DNA from 4 places in the Pseudomonas sp. GL-RE-29 genome. Region 1 is predicted to be linked to each of the others. Evidence: predicted binding sites of a transcription regulator. Region 1 holds the regulator's gene; each other region holds the start of a gene.
The links. Region 1 encodes sigma-54, which starts transcription at its own class of promoters, with help from an activator protein. Its sites were predicted from a motif close to ANTGGCATNNANNTTGCTNT; they were not measured.
Positions count from the first base shown of each region.

Region 1 (4,208 bases):
GATGATGGTGATGGATACGGCGTTGGCTTGAACTGGGCGCAAAAAGCAGAAGGAACACTTGTGGCGAGGGAGCTTGCTCCCGCTCGACTGCGCAGCAGCCGTAATATCAGCCGGCGCGGAGTGTCAGATTCATTGTGACGACAGGTTTTGGGGCTGCTTCGCCGCCCAGCGGGAGCAAGCTCCCTCGCCACAAAAAAGCGGGTGTTACTCGCCTTCGTCGAAGTAGTTGTTGATCAATGCCACCAGTGCATCCAGCGCTTCCTGCTCCTGCTCGCCTTCCGTGCTTAGATAAATCTTTGTGCCCTTGCCGGCCGCCAGCATCATCATCGCCATGATGCTTTTACCGTCGACTGTGGTCTCTGGCGTGCGTCCTACCCTGATCGTGCAATCCTTGAACTGCCCGGCAACTCCAACGAATTTTGCGGACGCGCGGGCGTGCAGGCCCAGCTTGTTGATGATTTCGATTTCCAGAGCAGGCATCGCGGTGTGAATCCTTTAGCTGAGGTCGCGGTGGCGGACCTGGACGTTCTTCAGGGATTGTTGCAGGGTCTTGGCCAAGCGTTCAGTCAGGTAAACGGAGCGGTGATGGCCGCCAGTGCAGCCAATGGCAATGGTGACATAGGCGCGGTTGCTGGCGGCAAAGCGGGGCAACCATTTGAGCAGATAGGTGGATATGTCCTGATACATCTCTTCGACATCCGGTTGTGCCGCCAGGTACTCGGCAACCGGTTGATCGAGTCCGGACTGTTCACGAAGCTCCGGCTTCCAATATGGGTTCGGCAGGCAGCGCACGTCGAACACCAGATCGGCATCCACTGGCATGCCACGCTTGAACCCGAAAGACTCCACCAGGAACGCAGTTCCCGGCTCCGGCTGATTCAGCAGGCGCAGCTTGATGGTATCGCGCAGCTGATACAGGTTCAGGTTGGTGGTGTTTATCTTGAGATCGGCGAGGTCCGCAATCGGTCCGAGCAGAGTGCTCTCGACGCTGATTGCTTCGGCGAGCGATCGGTTGGCGTTGCTCAATGGGTGACGTCGACGGGTTTCCGAGAATCGCTTGAGTAGCGTTTCGTCGTCGGCATCCAGGTACAAGACATCGCACTGGATGTGCCGGCTGCGGACTTCTTCCAGCAGGTCAGGAAAACGAGTCAGATGGCTCGGCAAGTTACGCGCGTCGATGGACACGGCAACCAGTGGCTGAGACAACTCGGTGTGAATCAGTGCGCGCTCGGCCAATTCCGGCAGCAACCCGGCAGGCAGGTTGTCGATGCAGTAGTAGCCATTGTCCTCGAGTACATCGAGGGCGGTACTTTTACCCGAGCCGGAACGGCCACTGACGATGATCAAGCGCATGATTAGTGCCCGTTTTGCTCGTCCAGGACAACCTGATACAAGGCTTCATTGCTCGGAGCGCTGCGCAGTTTTTCGCGCACTTCCTTGCGGTCGAGCATGCTGGCGATCTGGCGCAACAGCTCCAGGTGCGCATCGGTAGCGGCTTGGGGGACCAGCAGAACGAACAGCAGGTCAACCGGCGCGCCGTCGATGGCGTCGAAATCGATTGGGGCGTCCAGGTGCATCAAGGCACTGATGGGTGAATCACAGCCCTTGAGGCGGCAGTGAGGAATGGCGATGCCGTTACCAAAACCGGTGGATCCGAGTTTTTCACGGGCAATCAAAGCCTCGAAGACATCTTGCATCTCCAGATCCGGCACTTCGCGATGGATGAGGTTGGCAATTTGCTCGAGGGCTTTCTTTTTACTGCCGCCCGGCACGTTCACCAGGGAACGGCCGGGGGTCAGGATGCTTTCAAGTCGGATCATGGGTTGGGAGTGTTAACGACCGGTAGCGCCCTGGAGGAGGCTCTGGGTCTTTTCCTTATGCTTTTTGAGTTGTTTATCAAGCTTGTCGGTGAGTGCGTCGATCGCCGCGTACATGTCGGTATGCTCCGCGTTGGCGACCACTTCATTCCCGGGAATATGCAGCGTGGCTTCGATTTTCTGCTTCAGCTTTTCGACCGTCATCGTGACCTGCACGTTGGTGATCTTGTCGAAATGCCTCTCTAATCGTTCGAGTTTTTCGCCGATGTAGGTGCGAAGAGGTTCGGTCACTTCCAGTTGGTGTCCACTGATGTTGACTTGCATACAGCTTCTCCTTCGTTGCCAGTGCATAAAGCGGCAGATCAGATGATCTGCCACTGGAACGCTGTGGCGTGGCTCTACATCAACCGCTTGCGTTCGCTCGAAGGCGCGATCCCGAGGGATTCGCGGTACTTGGCGACGGTGCGGCGAGCCACCTGAATGCCTTGTGCCTCCAGTAAACCAGCGATCTTGCTGTCACTCAACGGCTTTTTCTGATTTTCCGCGGCAACCAGTTTTTTGATGATCGCGCGGATCGCCGTGGACGAGCATTCGCCGCCTTCGGAGGTGCTGACGTGGCTGGAAAAAAAGTATTTCAGTTCATATATGCCCCGCGGGGTATGCATGAATTTCTGCGTAGTCACCCGCGAGATAGTCGACTCGTGCATGCCGACCGCTTCGGCGATGTCATGCAGGACCAACGGTTTCATCGCTTCGTCGCCGTACTCCAGGAAGCCGCGCTGATGCTCGACGATCTGGGTGGCCACTTTCATCAGGGTTTCGTTGCGGCTTTGCAGGCTCTTGATGAACCAGCGGGCTTCTTGCAGCTGATTGCGCATGAAGGTGTTATCGGCGCTGGTATCGGCACGACGGACGAACCCGGCGTACTGAGCGTTGACCCGTAAACGTGGCACCGATTCCTGGTTGAGCTCCACCAGCCAGCGTTCGTTGTCCTTGCGCACGATCACGTCGGGAACGACGTACTCGGCTTCGGTGGACTCGATTTGCGATCCAGGGCGCGGGTTGAGGCTCTGGACCAGTTCGATGACCTGGCGCAGTTCATCTTCCTTAAGCTTCATGCGGCGCATCAGCTGGCTGTAGTCGCGACTGCCGAGCAAGTCGATGTAATCGGTGACCAGGCGCTTGGCTTCAGCCAGCCAAGGGGTCTTGGCGGGCAACTGGCGCAATTGCAGCAACAGGCATTCGCCCAGGTTGCGAGCGCCGATGCCGGCCGGTTCGAATTGCTGGATGCGGTGCAGGACGGCCTCGATTTCGTCGAGCTCGATGTCCAGTTCCGGATCGAAGGCTTCGAGGATTTCCTCGAGCGTCTCGTCCAGGTAGCCCTGATTGTTGATGCAATCGATCAGCGTCACGGCGATCAGGCGATCGGTGTCGGACATCGGCGCCAGGTTCAGTTGCCAGAGCAGGTGGCTTTGTAGGCTCTCCCCGGCGGATGTACGGGTGGTGAAATCCCACTCGTCGTCATCGTTGCTCGGCAGGCTGCTGGCGCTGGTCTGGTAGACGTCTTCCCAGGCAGTATCGACGGGCAGCTCATTGGGTATGCGCTCGTTCCAGTCGCCTTCCTCGAGGTTATCCACCGTCGGGGCGCTTTCCTGGTAGGAGGGTTCCTGAATGTCGCTGTTGGGCTTCTGTTCGGCGTTGTCGGCCAAGGGGTCGGTGTTGTCGAAGTCGTCGCCTTCTTCCTGGCGTTCGAGCATCGGATTGGACTCCAGGGCCTCCTGGATTTCCTGTTGCAGGTCCAGGGTCGACAATTGGAGCAGGCGGATGGCCTGTTGCAGCTGCGGTGTCATCGTCAGCTGCTGGCCCATTCTCAAGACTAGCGATGGTTTCATGGCAGGGGCTTAACACCTTATTCGCCGGCGCACATGCGCCATCCACTACAGGGCGCCGGAGCGCCAAACATAAGCAAATTATATGCCCGAAACTGCAGCGTTTGCCTAGAGCGCTGTAACAATAAAAAAATGTTGATTTTTTATCGCAACAAGCGCTTTCGCGACCTGCCAGACACCTCAGCGCTTACAGGCGGAACTCATGGCCCAAGTACACTTCTTTAACCAGGTCGTTGGCCAGGATGGTTTCTGAGTCGCCTTCGGCGATCAGTTGACCATCGTTGACGATGTAGGCGGTTTCGCAGATATCCAGGGTTTCACGGACGTTGTGGTCGGTGATCAGCACGCCAATGCCCTTGGCCTTGAGGTGGTAGATGATCTGCTTGATGTCGCCTACCGAAATCGGGTCCACGCCGGCGAAAGGTTCATCGAGGAGGATGAATTTCGGGTTGGTGGCCAGCGCCCGGGCGATTTCCACGCGGCGGCGTTCACCACCGGACAG
Region 1 covers NZ_JAGYGD010000012.1:142,183-146,390, reverse strand. Annotated here, with positions in the region: gene KGB21_RS12660 (ZIP family metal transporter) at 1-31, shown strand, start outside; gene KGB21_RS12655 (HPr family phosphocarrier protein) at 205-480, opposite strand; gene rapZ (RNase adapter RapZ) at 496-1,353, opposite strand; gene ptsN (PTS IIA-like nitrogen regulatory protein PtsN) at 1,356-1,820, opposite strand; gene hpf (ribosome hibernation-promoting factor, HPF/YfiA family) at 1,833-2,141, opposite strand; gene KGB21_RS12635 (RNA polymerase factor sigma-54) at 2,216-3,709, opposite strand; gene lptB (LPS export ABC transporter ATP-binding protein) at 3,894-4,208, opposite strand, start outside.

Region 2 (4,208 bases), on a different contig from region 1:
TCAAGGACTATCTGGTCGACAAGGGTCAACTGGCCGATGACCGTGTGTACTTCATCGATGCCCAGTTGGGTGAGGCGGAGAAGGACGGCAAGGTCATTACGCCGATGCACCTGGACGCCGAGTGATGGGTACCGATTGGTACAGATCAACAATAGACGCGGCAGTTGAATACAACACATAACCATGTGGGAGTGAGCCTGCTCGCGATAGCGGTGTATCAGTCAACGTAGATGTTGGCTGATACATCGCTATCGCGAGCAGGCTCACTCCCACACTTGTTTTGTGCAGTCCACAATAGAACAGGCCCCGACACGAATGCCGGGGCCTGTAATGGCCACATCCCTATGGCCGTTCGCATGAACTCCTCAGATGCGGCAGACGTATGACTCGGCCCGTCTACCGCGCCTTCTCCCGGTTCAGGCGAGAAGTCTTGCCTTACTCGGCTTTCAGGCCGTCAGCGGAGACCGCTTTAACGCCTTTGATTTTCTTGGTGATCGCCACGGCAGTAGCTTTCTGACTCTCAGTCACTGCAACAGTGGAGGACAGGGAAACCACACCTTTGTTGGTTTCAACCTTGATGTCAGTGCCAGGAATGCCTTTTTCGGTTACCAGGTCGGTTTTGACTTTGGTCGTGATCCAGGTATCGGAAGTGGCTTCTTCGGCTTTGGTGACTTCACCGGTGGCCACCATCAATGGAGCTTGTGTGGCCTGAGTCTGGGCAAATGCAACGTTGGCCATGGTCAGGGTCAGCGCGGTAGCAGTAGCGGCAGCGATAGCGAACTTCTTCATACGAGTAACTCCTGTTTTTCTGGAAAGTCTGCTGGGTTGATTGTCAGCAGGGTTACCAGAGATATTGCGAACGCTGTGCCAACTTTGAAACACTCAACAAATCGTTATAAATCAATAGGTTATAAAATCACTCAATTTTCGGAATCATGCAAAATGCAAGACTTCGACATTCTCTACATGCAAGTTGCCGGTTTTGAGCAAGGCCTAAGGCCATGAATTATCGAAACTTTCTCATTTACATCGGATTTTCATCCGCTGAATAAAAAATACCCCGCGCAAGGCGGGGTATTTGGCTACAAAACGCTGGATCAGACCTTCGGAACAACACCTGCACAGCCTTTAGGCGCGTAGTCCTGATCGACGCCGGTGGCGCATGTCCAGCCAGCCAATGTGCGCGTCAGGGTAATGGTTTTGTTCAACACCGGCCCCGGAGCATTGAGAATCGTGCAAGCGATCGTACCCGTGCCGTCAGCCGCCTTGCCCGAAGCCGTCGTGGTGCAGTTGGAAGTCGTTGCTGTACCGCCAATTTTGGTCAGATCTGGATCGGTCCCTTGATTCAGCACGTCTTCAAACGGCACCTTCAATGCCGAAATCTCCGCCAGACCCGCCGTCACTTTGGCCCGCGCCTGATACTTCGAATAAGCCGGGATCGCAAACGTTGCCAGAATCCCGATGATCGCCACCACGATCAACAGCTCGATCAGGGTAAAACCTTTTTGATTGTTCATAGACAGCCTCCGTGCATGAGTCGAAATCTCATGATCTGGATCTGTATCAGCACAGCCCATGCCAAGGTCCACGAGGCTTGTTCACTGGGAGCGCGTTGGCGGCAGCGCCCTTTCCTACCCCCAGGATCCGCACTATCTGACAGTTTTTGTCACCTCACCGCCCCTGGTTTGGTTACGCCCGTTGACTAGGCTATAAGTCATGAATTGTCTGCGTCCGGTATCTCAATGAATGACATCGCCCTCAGCGGTCTGGCCAAGCAATTGGTCCTGGCCGAGCTGCTCACTGACAAAAGCGCGCAACAGGCGTATCAGCAAGCTCAACGCAATCACCTGTCCCTGGTCAGTTACCTGGTGCAGAACAAACTGGTGAAAAGCCGCCAAGTCGCCGAGATTGCTTCGGAACACTTCGGCATGGCCCTGATGGATCTCAACACCCTGGACAGGGAAACCCAGCCCAAAGACCTGGTCAGCGAGAAACTGGTGCGCAAGCACCACGCCCTGCCCCTCTGGCGTCGCGGCAACAAACTGTTCGTGGGGATCTCCGATCCGACCAACCACCAGGCCATCAACGACATCCAGTTCAGCACCGGGCTCACCACCGAAGCCATCCTGGTGGAAGACGACAAGCTCAGCGACGCCATCGAGAGATTCTTCGACACCCCTGGCACCGGCCTGGAAGACATGGCCGACGTTGACCTCGACAGCCTCGATAGCGAAGCAACCGACGACAAGCGCCAGGACGCCATTGTCGGCCAGGATGCCGATGACGCGCCGGTGGTGCGCTTCGTCCACAAAATGTTGCTTGATGCGATCAGAAGCGGCTCTTCCGACCTGCATTTCGAGCCCTACGAGAAGATCTACCGTGTGCGGATGCGCACCGACGGCATTTTGCGTGAAGTGGCCAAGCCACCAATCCAACTGGCCAACCGCATCGCCGCACGCCTGAAAGTCATGGCCAGTCTCGACATCTCCGAGCGCCGCAAACCCCAGGACGGGCGAATCAAGATGCGCCTGACCAAGAGCAAATCCATCGACTTGCGGGTCAACACCCTGCCAACCCTGTGGGGCGAAAAAGTGGTACTGCGGATTCTCGACCCGTCCAGCGCGCAAATCGGCATCGACGCCCTCGGCTATGAACCCGATCAGAAAGACCTGTACATGACCGCCCTCAGGCAGCCACAGGGGATGATTCTGGTGACAGGCCCCACCGGCTCGGGCAAGACCGTATCGCTCTATACCGGGCTGAACATTCTCAACACCGTGGACATCAACATCTCCACCGCCGAAGACCCGGTGGAGATCAACATGGAAGGCATCAACCAGGTCAACGTCAATCCGAAGCAGGGCATGGATTTCGCCCAGGCACTGCGCTCCTTTCTGCGTCAGGACCCGGACGTGATCATGGTCGGCGAGATACGCGACCTCGAAACCGCCGAAATCGCCATCAAGGCAGCCCAGACCGGTCACCTGGTGCTGTCGACCCTGCACACCAACAGCGCCGCGCAAACTCTGACCCGCCTGCACAACATGGGCATTCAGGGCTTCAACATTGCCACCTCGGTCAGCCTGATCATCGCCCAGCGTCTGGCGCGCAAGTTGTGCAGTCATTGCCGCGTGCCGCTGGAGATTCCCCGCGAGACGCTGCTCAAGGAAGGCTTCCCCGAGGAACGCATCGGCACATTCACGATCTATGAGCCGGTCGGTTGCGATCACTGCAACGGCGGCTACAAAGGGCGAGTGGGGATTTATGAAGTGGTGAAGAACACACCGGACTTGCAACGCCTGATCATGGCCGAGGGCAACTCACTGCAAATCGACGAGCAGATGCGCAAGGACGGATTCAATGACTTGCGCACTTCCGGCCTGCTCAAAGCCATGCAGGGCATTACCAGCCTTGAAGAAATCAACCGGGTCACCAAGGACTGAACATGGCGGTCAAAGCAGCGAAAATCAGCGTGTACGCCTGGGAAGGCACCGACCGCAAAGGCACGAAAATCAACGGCGAACTGACCGGCCAGAATCCCGCGTTGATCAAAGCGCAATTGCGCAAACAAGGCATCAAACCCGGCCGGGTGCGCAAGAAAACCGTCTCGCTTTTCAACATGGGCAAACGCATCAAGGCCCAGGACATCGCCCTTTTCACCCGTCAGATGGCGACCATGATGAAAGCCGGCGTGCCGCTGTTGCAGTCGTTCGACATCATCGGCGAAGGCTTCGATAACCCAGCCATGCGCAAGCTGGTGGACGAGGTGAAACAGGAGGTCGCGGCGGGCAACAGCTTCGCTGCGGCACTGCGCAAAAAACCTCAATACTTCGATGAGTTGTACTGCAACCTGGTGGACGCCGGCGAGCAGGCGGGTGCGCTGGACACCCTGTTGGAACGGGTAGCGACCTACAAGGAAAAGAGCGAAAGCCTCAAGGCCAAGATCAAGAAAGCCATGACCTACCCGCTGGTGGTGGTGTTCGTGGCGATCATCGTCACTGGCATTTTGCTGGTCAAAGTGGTGCCGCAATTCCAGTCGGTGTTCGAAGGGTTTGGCGCGCAGTTGCCCGCCTTCACGGTGATGGTCATCGGCCTGTCGCGGTTCATGCAGGACTGGTGGTGGATGATGCTCGGCGTGTTGATCGTTGGGTTCTTCACTGCCCGCCACGCCGTCAAGACATCGCAGGTTTTTCGCGACCGGATGGACA
Region 2 covers NZ_JAGYGD010000020.1:65,553-69,760, forward strand. Annotated here, with positions in the region: gene KGB21_RS17570 (DUF748 domain-containing protein) at 1-125, shown strand, start outside; gene KGB21_RS17575 (BON domain-containing protein) at 436-789, opposite strand; gene KGB21_RS17580 (pilin) at 1,098-1,517, opposite strand; gene pilB (type IV-A pilus assembly ATPase PilB) at 1,743-3,443, shown strand; gene KGB21_RS17590 (type II secretion system F family protein) at 3,446-4,208, shown strand, end outside.
Region 2: the regulator sigma-54 is predicted to act here: its motif matches at 1,564-1,583, upstream of KGB21_RS17580 (pilin).

Region 3 (4,208 bases), on a different contig from region 1:
CCGAAAAGTGGGGGTCAAGCCAAGGGGTTTAGGCCGTGCACTAGTTCAGAACGACCCAGCGCTGGTTAATCAGCAGTTCAATGGGCCGATATTGGGTCTTGTAGCTCATTTTTTTGCAGTTTTTGATCCAGTAGCCCAAGTAAACCGCGTCCAGCCCCAGGCGTCGGGCCTCGGCAATTTGCCACAGAATCGCGAAACGTCCCAGGCTGCGGCGTTCTTCGGCGGGTTCATAGAAGGTGTAGACCGCCGACAGACCATTCGGCAGAAGATCGGTGACGGCGATCGCCAGCAGCCGTCCGTCGAGACGAAATTCGTAGAAGCGCGAAAACGGCAGGTCGCGTACCAGGAATGTCGAAAATTGATCGCGACTGGGCGGGTACATATCGCCATCGGCGTGACGCTGTTCGATGTAACGCTGATATAGATCGAAATACTCTTCGCTGAAACCCGGTTTGGCAGGGCGCACCTGCAAATCGGCGTTGCGTTTGAAAATGCGTTTCTGCTGACGGTTTGGCGTGAATTGGCCTACAGGAATACGCGCCGGTACGCAGGCGTTGCAGTTTTGGCAATGGGGCCGATACAAGTGGTCGCCACTGCGACGAAAACCCATTTCCGACAGGTCTGCATAGACATGCACATCCATGGGCTGGCTGGGATCAAGGAACAGGGTCGTGGCCTGCTCCTCAGGCAGATAGCTGCAAGAGTGGGGCTGAGTGGCATAGAACTTCAAACGCGCCAACTCGGTCATGATCAACCCTCGGGATAAGCTTTTAATTAGGGGGCGTCTCTAAGTGTAAGCCACGCGCGCAAAAGACGCTCAGCAAACCCAGGTTGCGCCGCTGGGCTGGTCCAGATACTGGGCCAGATAGCCGGCAAATACGCTGCGGGCAATCGCCCGGGCACCCAGGCTGTGCAGATGGTCGGTGGGCATCTGGCAATCGATCAACACGAAACCGGAGTCTTTCAGATGACGCACCAGTGTGGCAAAACCATATTTAGAGGCGTTGTCGGCGCGACTGAACATGGACTCGCCAAAAAACAGCCGCCCCATGGCCAGGCCATACAGTCCGCCGACAAGTTCGCCCTGGTCCCAGACTTCTACCGAATGCGCATGACCGCGCCGGTGCAATTCTATGTAAGCGTCCTGCATGGCTTCGGTGATCCAGGTGCCATCGGCGTAATCCCGCGGCGCAGCACAGGCGCGGATGACCGCAGCGAAATCCTGATCGAAGGTCACTTGATAGCGTTGTTGGCGCAGCAGTTTGTTCAGGCTGCGCGAGACGTGCAATTCGTCGGGAAACAACACGGTGCGCGGGTCCGGCGACCACCAGAGGATTGGCTGGCCTTCCGAGAACCATGGGAAGCAGCCGTGGCGATAGGCGCGGATCAGCCGATCGGCGGACAGGTCACCACCGGCAGCCAGCAGCCCGTTGGGGTCGCGCATGGCTTTTTCCAGCGGCGGGAAAGTCAGGGTATTGCGTTGTAACCAAGTCAGCATGGCGTCCGGGCTTGCAGAAGGGGAGGGCAGTGGCGGGTCGTTGGCCCGCCACTCAGTGTGCCGTCAAACGGCGGGAATGTCGTCGAGGTATTTTTCCGCATCCAGCGCCGCCATGCAGCCAGCCCCGGCTGAAGTGACCGCCTGCCGATAGACATGATCGGCCACGTCACCGGCTGCGAATACGCCTGCGATGGCGGTGGCGGTCGCATCGCCTTCGCTGCCGCCCTTGACCAGCAGGTAGCCGTCACGCATTTCCAGTTGGCCGGTGAAAAGGTCAGTGTTGGGCTTGTGGCCGATGGCAATGAACACCCCAGCAAGGGGTAATTCCTGAGTCGCGCCGGTATGGCTGTCGCGCAGGCGCGCGCCGGTCACGCCGCTGGCGTCGCCCAGCACTTCATCCAGATTCTGGTTCCAGTGCAGGCGAATATTGCCGTTGGCGGCTTTGTCGAAGAGTTTGTCCTGAAGAATCTTCTCCGAGCGCAGCTTGTCGCGACGATGAATCAAGTGGACTTCCTTGGCGATGTTCGACAGGTAAAGCGCCTCTTCGACCGCCGTGTTACCGCCGCCGACCACCGCGACCACCTGATTGCGATAGAAGAAGCCATCGCAGGTCGCGCAGGCTGAAACGCCCTTGCCGGCGAATGTTTCTTCCGACGGCAGCCCCAAATATTGTGCCGAGGCTCCGGTGGCGATGATCAGGGCGTCGCAGGTGTAAGTGCCGCTGTCGCCAATCAGTTCGAATGGGCGCTGTTGCAACTTGGCGGTATGGATGTGGTCGTAAACGATCTCTGTGTCAAAGCGCTCGGCGTGTTTTTGCATGCGTTCCATCAGCACCGGACCGGTGAGGCCCTCGACATCGCCGGGCCAGTTATCGACTTCAACGGTGGTGGTGAGCTGGCCACCTGCCTGTATGCCGGTAATGACAACGGGTTTGAGGTTGGCGCGGGCGGCATAAACGGCTGCGCTGTAACCGGCAGGGCCGGAACCGAGGATGATCAGGCGGGAATGCTTCGCTTCGCTCATAGAAACACCTCATAAGCCTTTGTCACAAAAGAGAATGCGTGCTCAAATTGAGTCGCATGTAATGTGTTTTTGACTATGCTACAGCCAAGGATCTCAGGCATGGCATCGGGCGCACAAACCCGTACAATGCCTGGCTGTAACAGTGTTTGTAACAAAATAAGCATCGCGCTCCGTGTTTATAAAAACCGGGGCGCAGTGTTAAAAGTAGTCCCAGTTACGCCTGTTAACTTTTTTACCTGCCTGGATTGGGCAGTTTTTTATAGTCATTCAACAGATGGACGCGCCATAGGCGCAGGAATAGTAGCGTTTTGAAGAAATCCACCGCAGCACCTAAACCAGCCGTGGTTCCGCTCTGGCGCCAGCATTTGCACTACCGACTCAAGGAAGGTGCGCTGATTGCCATCGGCGCCCTGTGCCTGTTCCTGATGATGGCCTTGCTGACCTATGGCAAGGACGATCCGGGCTGGAGCCACAACAGCAAGATCGACGACGTTCAGAATTTCGGCGGCCCGGCCGGCTCCTACAGCGCCGACATCCTATTCATGGTGCTCGGCTACTTTGCCTACATCTTCCCGCTGCTGCTGGCGATCAAGGCTTACCAGATCTTCCGTCAGCGCCATGAACCGTGGCAGTGGAGCGGTTGGCTGTTTTCCTGGCGCCTGATCGGCCTGGTGTTTTTGGTGCTGTCCGGCGCAGCGCTGGCGCATATCCATTTTCATGCCGCGACCGGTCTGCCGGCCGGTGCTGGTGGCGCACTGGGCGAAAGCCTTGGCGACCTGGCGAAGAATGCCCTGAACATTCAGGGCAGCACGCTGTTGTTCATTGCCCTGTTCCTGTTCGGTCTGACGGTGTTCACCGACCTGTCGTGGTTCAAGGTGATGGACGTCACCGGCAAGATCACCCTCGACCTGTTCGAACTGTTCCAGGGCGCGGCCAATCGCTGGTGGGCAGCCCGTACCGAACGCAAGCAACTGGTCGCGCAATTGCGTGAAGTCGACGATCGCGTGCACGACGTAGTGGCGCCAACCGTTACCGATAAACGTGAACAGGCCAAGGTCAAGGAACGTCTGATCGAGCGCGAGCAAGCGCTGAGCAAGCACATGTCCGAGCGCGAGAAGCAGGTGCCGCCGGTGATTGCGCCGGCTCCACCGAAACCTCCAGCGCCGAGCAAGCGCGTAGAAAAAGAGAAGCAGGCACCGTTGTTCGTCGACAGTGCCGTGGAAGGCACCTTGCCGCCGATCTCGATTCTCGATCCAGCGGAAAAGAAACAACTCAATTACTCGCCTGAATCCCTGGCGGCAGTCGGCCATTTGCTGGAAATCAAGCTCAAGGAATTCGGCGTCGAAGTGACCGTGGATTCGATCCACCCGGGCCCGGTGATTACCCGTTACGAAATCCAGCCGGCAGCCGGGGTCAAGGTCAGCCGCATCTCCAACCTGGCGAAAGACTTGGCGCGCTCCCTGGCCGTGACCAGCGTGCGCGTGGTGGAAGTGATTCCGGGCAAGACCACGGTCGGTATCGAGATTCCCAACGAAGACCGGCAGATCGTGCGCTTCTCCGAGGTGCTGTCGACCCCCGAGTACGACAACTTCAAATCGCCGGTCACCCTGGCCTTGGGTCATGACATCGGCGGCAAACCGGTCATCACTGACCTGGCGAAAATGCCTCACCTGTTGGTGGCCGGTAC
Region 3 covers NZ_JAGYGD010000030.1:60,307-64,514, forward strand. Annotated here, with positions in the region: gene KGB21_RS22125 (arginyltransferase) at 41-748, opposite strand; gene aat (leucyl/phenylalanyl-tRNA--protein transferase) at 818-1,498, opposite strand; gene trxB (thioredoxin-disulfide reductase) at 1,562-2,521, opposite strand; gene KGB21_RS22140 (DNA translocase FtsK) at 2,830-4,208, shown strand, end outside.
Region 3: the regulator sigma-54 is predicted to act here: its motif matches at 2,572-2,591, upstream of KGB21_RS22140 (DNA translocase FtsK).

Region 4 (4,208 bases), on a different contig from region 1:
TGGGCACTGGCCCGCGCCGCGCCGAGACAACTGTAGATACTGGCCGGGTTGGCTGCGTCCAGCGCAAAAAAATGCAGCAGCCGTTCGGCATGCAACTCGCCGTGACGTTCGAGGTAATCGTCCAGGGTACCGGTGATCAACAACGGCATGGCCAGTTCGTGCAGGCCATCACCGCGACCATCCTGTGGCATCAGCGACAGCGAATAACTGATGTCGAGCATCCGTGCGAGGTTTTCCGCTCGCTCCAGGTAACGCGACATCCAATACAAATCCGAGGCAGTTCTACTTAACATGGCAGGCTTCCTTCAATCCTCGACCACCCAGGTGTCCTTGGTTCCGCCGCCCTGTGAGGAATTCACTACCAGGGAGCCTTCGCGCAGGGCGACACGGGTCAAACCGCCGGGCACAACCCGGGTTTCGCGGCCAGACAATACAAACGGACGCAGGTCGATATGGCGCGGCGCGATGCCGTTTTCGACAAAGGTCGGACAGGTCGATAGCGACAACGTCGGTTGCGCAATGTAGGCATGGGGCTTGGCGATGATCCGCGCGCGAAAAGCTTCGATTTCCGCTGCCGTCGCCGCCGGCCCCACCAGCATTCCGTAACCGCCGGAGCCTTGGGTTTCCTTGACTACCAGTTCTGGAAGATTGGCCAGTACGTGGGAAAGTTCAGAGGGATTACGACACTGCCATGTAGGCACGTTCTTGAGGATCGGCTCTTCATCCAGATAGAAGCGAATCATGTCCGTGACGAACGGATACACCGACTTGTCGTCCGCCACCCCGGTGCCGATGGCATTCGCCAACACGACATTGCCGGAGCGGTAAGACGAGAGCAGCCCTGGCACGCCGAGCATCGAATCCGGGTTGAACGCCAGCGGGTCGAGGAACGCATCGTCGAGGCGGCGGTAAATCACATCCACCGCTTTCGGCCCATCGGTCGTGCGCATGAACACCTTGTCATCCCGCACGAACAGGTCCGCGCCTTCCACCAACTCCACGCCCATTTCCCGCGCCAAAAACGCATGTTCGAAGAACGCACTGTTGAAGCGCCCCGGCGTCAGCACCACCACGCTCGGGTTATCGATCGGGCTGGAGCTTTTCAGGGTGTCGAGCAGCAGGTTCGGATAGTGGTCGATCGGCGCGATACGCTGCGCCGCGAACAACTCCGGGAACAACCGCATCATCATCTTGCGGTCTTCGAGCATGTAGCTCACGCCACTCGGTGTACGAAGATTGTCTTCGAGCACGTAGTAGGTGCCGTCGCCATCGCGCACCAGATCGACGCCAGAGATGTGCGAATAAATATCCCGGTGCAAACCCAGACCCTGCATCGCCAACTGGTACTGCTCGTTGGCCAGCACTTGCTCGGCCGGAATGATGCCGGCCTTGATGATGCGTTGTTCGTGATAGAGGTCGGCGAGGAACATGTTCAACGCCTTGACCCGCTGGATGCAGCCACGCTCGACCACTCGCCATTCGCTGGCGGGGATGCTGCGCGGGATAGTGTCGAAGGGAATCAGGCGCTCTGTCCCCTGCTCATCACCGTAGAGCGTGAACGTAATCCCGGCGCGATGAAATAACAGATCGGCCTCGCGTCGCCGTTGTGCCAAAAGCTCGTCAGGCGTTTCGGCCAGCCAACGGGCAAACTCCCGATAATGCGGGCGGACCTGGCCGCCGGCATCGTACATCTCATCAAAATAGGTGCGGATCATGCCGTACTCCTTGTCACCCGGACATCTAGGCATCGCAAGGCCCGTGCCATCGGCAGAAACGCTTTGATATCAATCAGTTGGATAAGCCGTGCGCAATCACCGCACCAATCCTGTGCAGTAAATGCCCCAACCTGATCGCCCCCGCTTCATTGCAAGGCGAAGTCGTCGCCTATCACCAGCATAGCCAGAGTTGATTTCACTGCCCGGCAGTCGGTGCGGATAATCCGTTTATCCACTGAATCAGTGATCTTTCTTCCCTTTTAGCCGCCTGTTTTGGGCGGTTTTTTTTGCCCACTGGAAATGTTGTGAAATAAAGCAGGATCAAGAAATCGCAGGCAAAAAAAATCCCCGAACCAGTCGGGGATTTTTTATGTTCGATCAATCAGCCCGAGGGCGGATCAATCTTCGCGATAGCGACGCAGCTTCAACTGCTTACCGGCAACGCGAGTGTCCTTCAGCTTGGTCAGCAACTTCTCCAGACCATCTTCCGGCAGCTCGACGAGGCTGAAGCTGTCACGCACCTGAATGCGACCGATCGCTTCACGCGCCAGACCACCTTCGTTGAGGATGGCGCCCAGCAGGTTCTTGGCAGCGATGCCATCACGCGCACCCAGCGCGGTACGGCAACGAGCACGGCCTTCGCCCAGTGGCATTGGTGCGCGACGCTCGCGGTCACCACGCTCTGGACGATCACCGGAACGCTCTGGACGATCGCCACGCGGTGCGTTGTTCGGCACCAGTGGACGTTCTTTCTCGATAGCGGCCAGGTTCAGCGCTTGACCGTTGGTAGCCTTGCGCAGCAGGGCTGCGGCCAGGGCACGCGGGCTGCAACCGATGTCGGCGGTCAGGCGATCGAGCAGATCACCGTGGGTCGATTCAGCTTCAGCCACCAGCGGCGACAGGCTGTTGGTCAGTTTCTTGATGCGCGCATCCAGAACGGCTTGAGCGTCCGGCAGGCGAACTTCAGCAACCTTCTGACCGGTTACACGCTCGATCACTTGCAGCATGCGGCGCTCACGTGGAGTCACCAGCAGCAGTGCACGACCTTCGCGACCGGCACGGCCGGTACGGCCGATACGGTGAACGTAGGATTCCGGATCGTACGGCATGTCAACGTTGAATACGTGAGTGATGCGCGGAACGTCCAGGCCACGAGCCGCAACGTCGGTCGCCACAACGATGTCCAGACGGCCATCCTTGAGGGAGTCGATCACGCGCTCACGTTGGTTCTGGGCAATGTCACCGTTCAGCGCAGCGGCTTTGTAGCCTTTGGCTTCCAGGGCGCTGGCCAAATCCAGAGTCGCTTGCTTGGTACGCACGAACATGATCAGCGCGTCGAAATCTTCCACTTCCAGCAAGCTGAGAACGGCAGAAGTCTTCTGGTCAGCGTGAACCAACAGGTGAGCCTGTTCGATCGCGGTAACGGTCTGGGTCTTGGTCTGGATCTTCACGTGTTGCGGATCGCGCAGGTGGCGTTCGGCAATGGCACGGATCGATTGCGGCAAGGTGGCCGAGAACAATACGGTCTGACGGGTAGCTGGCAGAGCCTTGAAGATAACTTCCAGGTCGTCCATGAAGCCCAGCTTGAGCATTTCGTCGGCTTCGTCGAGAACCAGGTGGTTCACGGTCGCCAGTACTTTTTCGTCACGACGCAGGTGGTCGCACAGACGGCCCGGAGTGGCGACAACGATCTGTGCGCCATTACGGATTGCTTTCAGTTGTGGGCCCATCGGCGCGCCGCCGTAGACAGCCACAACAGTTACGCCTGGCATTTGCTTGGCGTAGGTTTCGAAAGCGGTTGCAACTTGTAGCGCCAACTCACGAGTTGGGGCCAGGATCAGGGCTTGCGGCTCGCGCTTTGCAGGATCGATGCGATGCAGGATCGGCAGGGCGAACGCAGCGGTTTTACCCGTACCGGTTTGCGCCTGACCAATCATGTCGTGACCGGCCATGATGATCGGGATCGATTGCTGCTGAATAGCCGATGGCTCTTCGTAGCCAGTCGCGGTGACGGCTGCAAGAATATTCGGATTAAGATTAAAAGCGGCGAAGCCGCCGGTTTCCTGGGTCATGGGTCTGCCTCTAAGTGCATCCGCAAAGACCCATGCTCCAAAGCTGCGCGTGCCGTGTTGAGACTCAAGAGTCGCCCTGGCAGCTTTGTCGGCGGGGATTTGCGAAAACGAATGAATGAAAAGAATCGTCAAGGAAGAGTCCGCAGTACGGACGTGCAGCCGAAGCTGACTTCGGGGAATTGCTCTACCTAAACGCGGCCCGGCTAAAGGCCGGCGCGCACTATACCGGAATTTGCCGAAAAAGGGAGCTTTTTTTATAGCAAAACTCCTGCAAACGGCGTTCTGTCACAGGCTTTGCGGATAATCGTGCGAGCGTCTATTTTTCAAAGGCCCGGCCCAGCGGGCGATGGCGCTAAAACGGTTCACCTTCCAGACACGGACCTTTGGTCTGATCGCCCTTCCCGCCCGAGGAAATGCACCA
Region 4 covers NZ_JAGYGD010000016.1:126,644-130,851, reverse strand. Annotated here, with positions in the region: gene KGB21_RS15370 (alpha-E domain-containing protein) at 1-293, opposite strand, end outside; gene KGB21_RS15365 (circularly permuted type 2 ATP-grasp protein) at 306-1,715, opposite strand; gene KGB21_RS15360 (DEAD/DEAH box helicase) at 2,114-3,787, opposite strand; gene KGB21_RS15355 (crotonase/enoyl-CoA hydratase family protein) at 4,208-4,208, shown strand, end outside.
Region 4: the regulator sigma-54 is predicted to act here: its motif matches at 1,747-1,766, upstream of KGB21_RS15365 (circularly permuted type 2 ATP-grasp protein).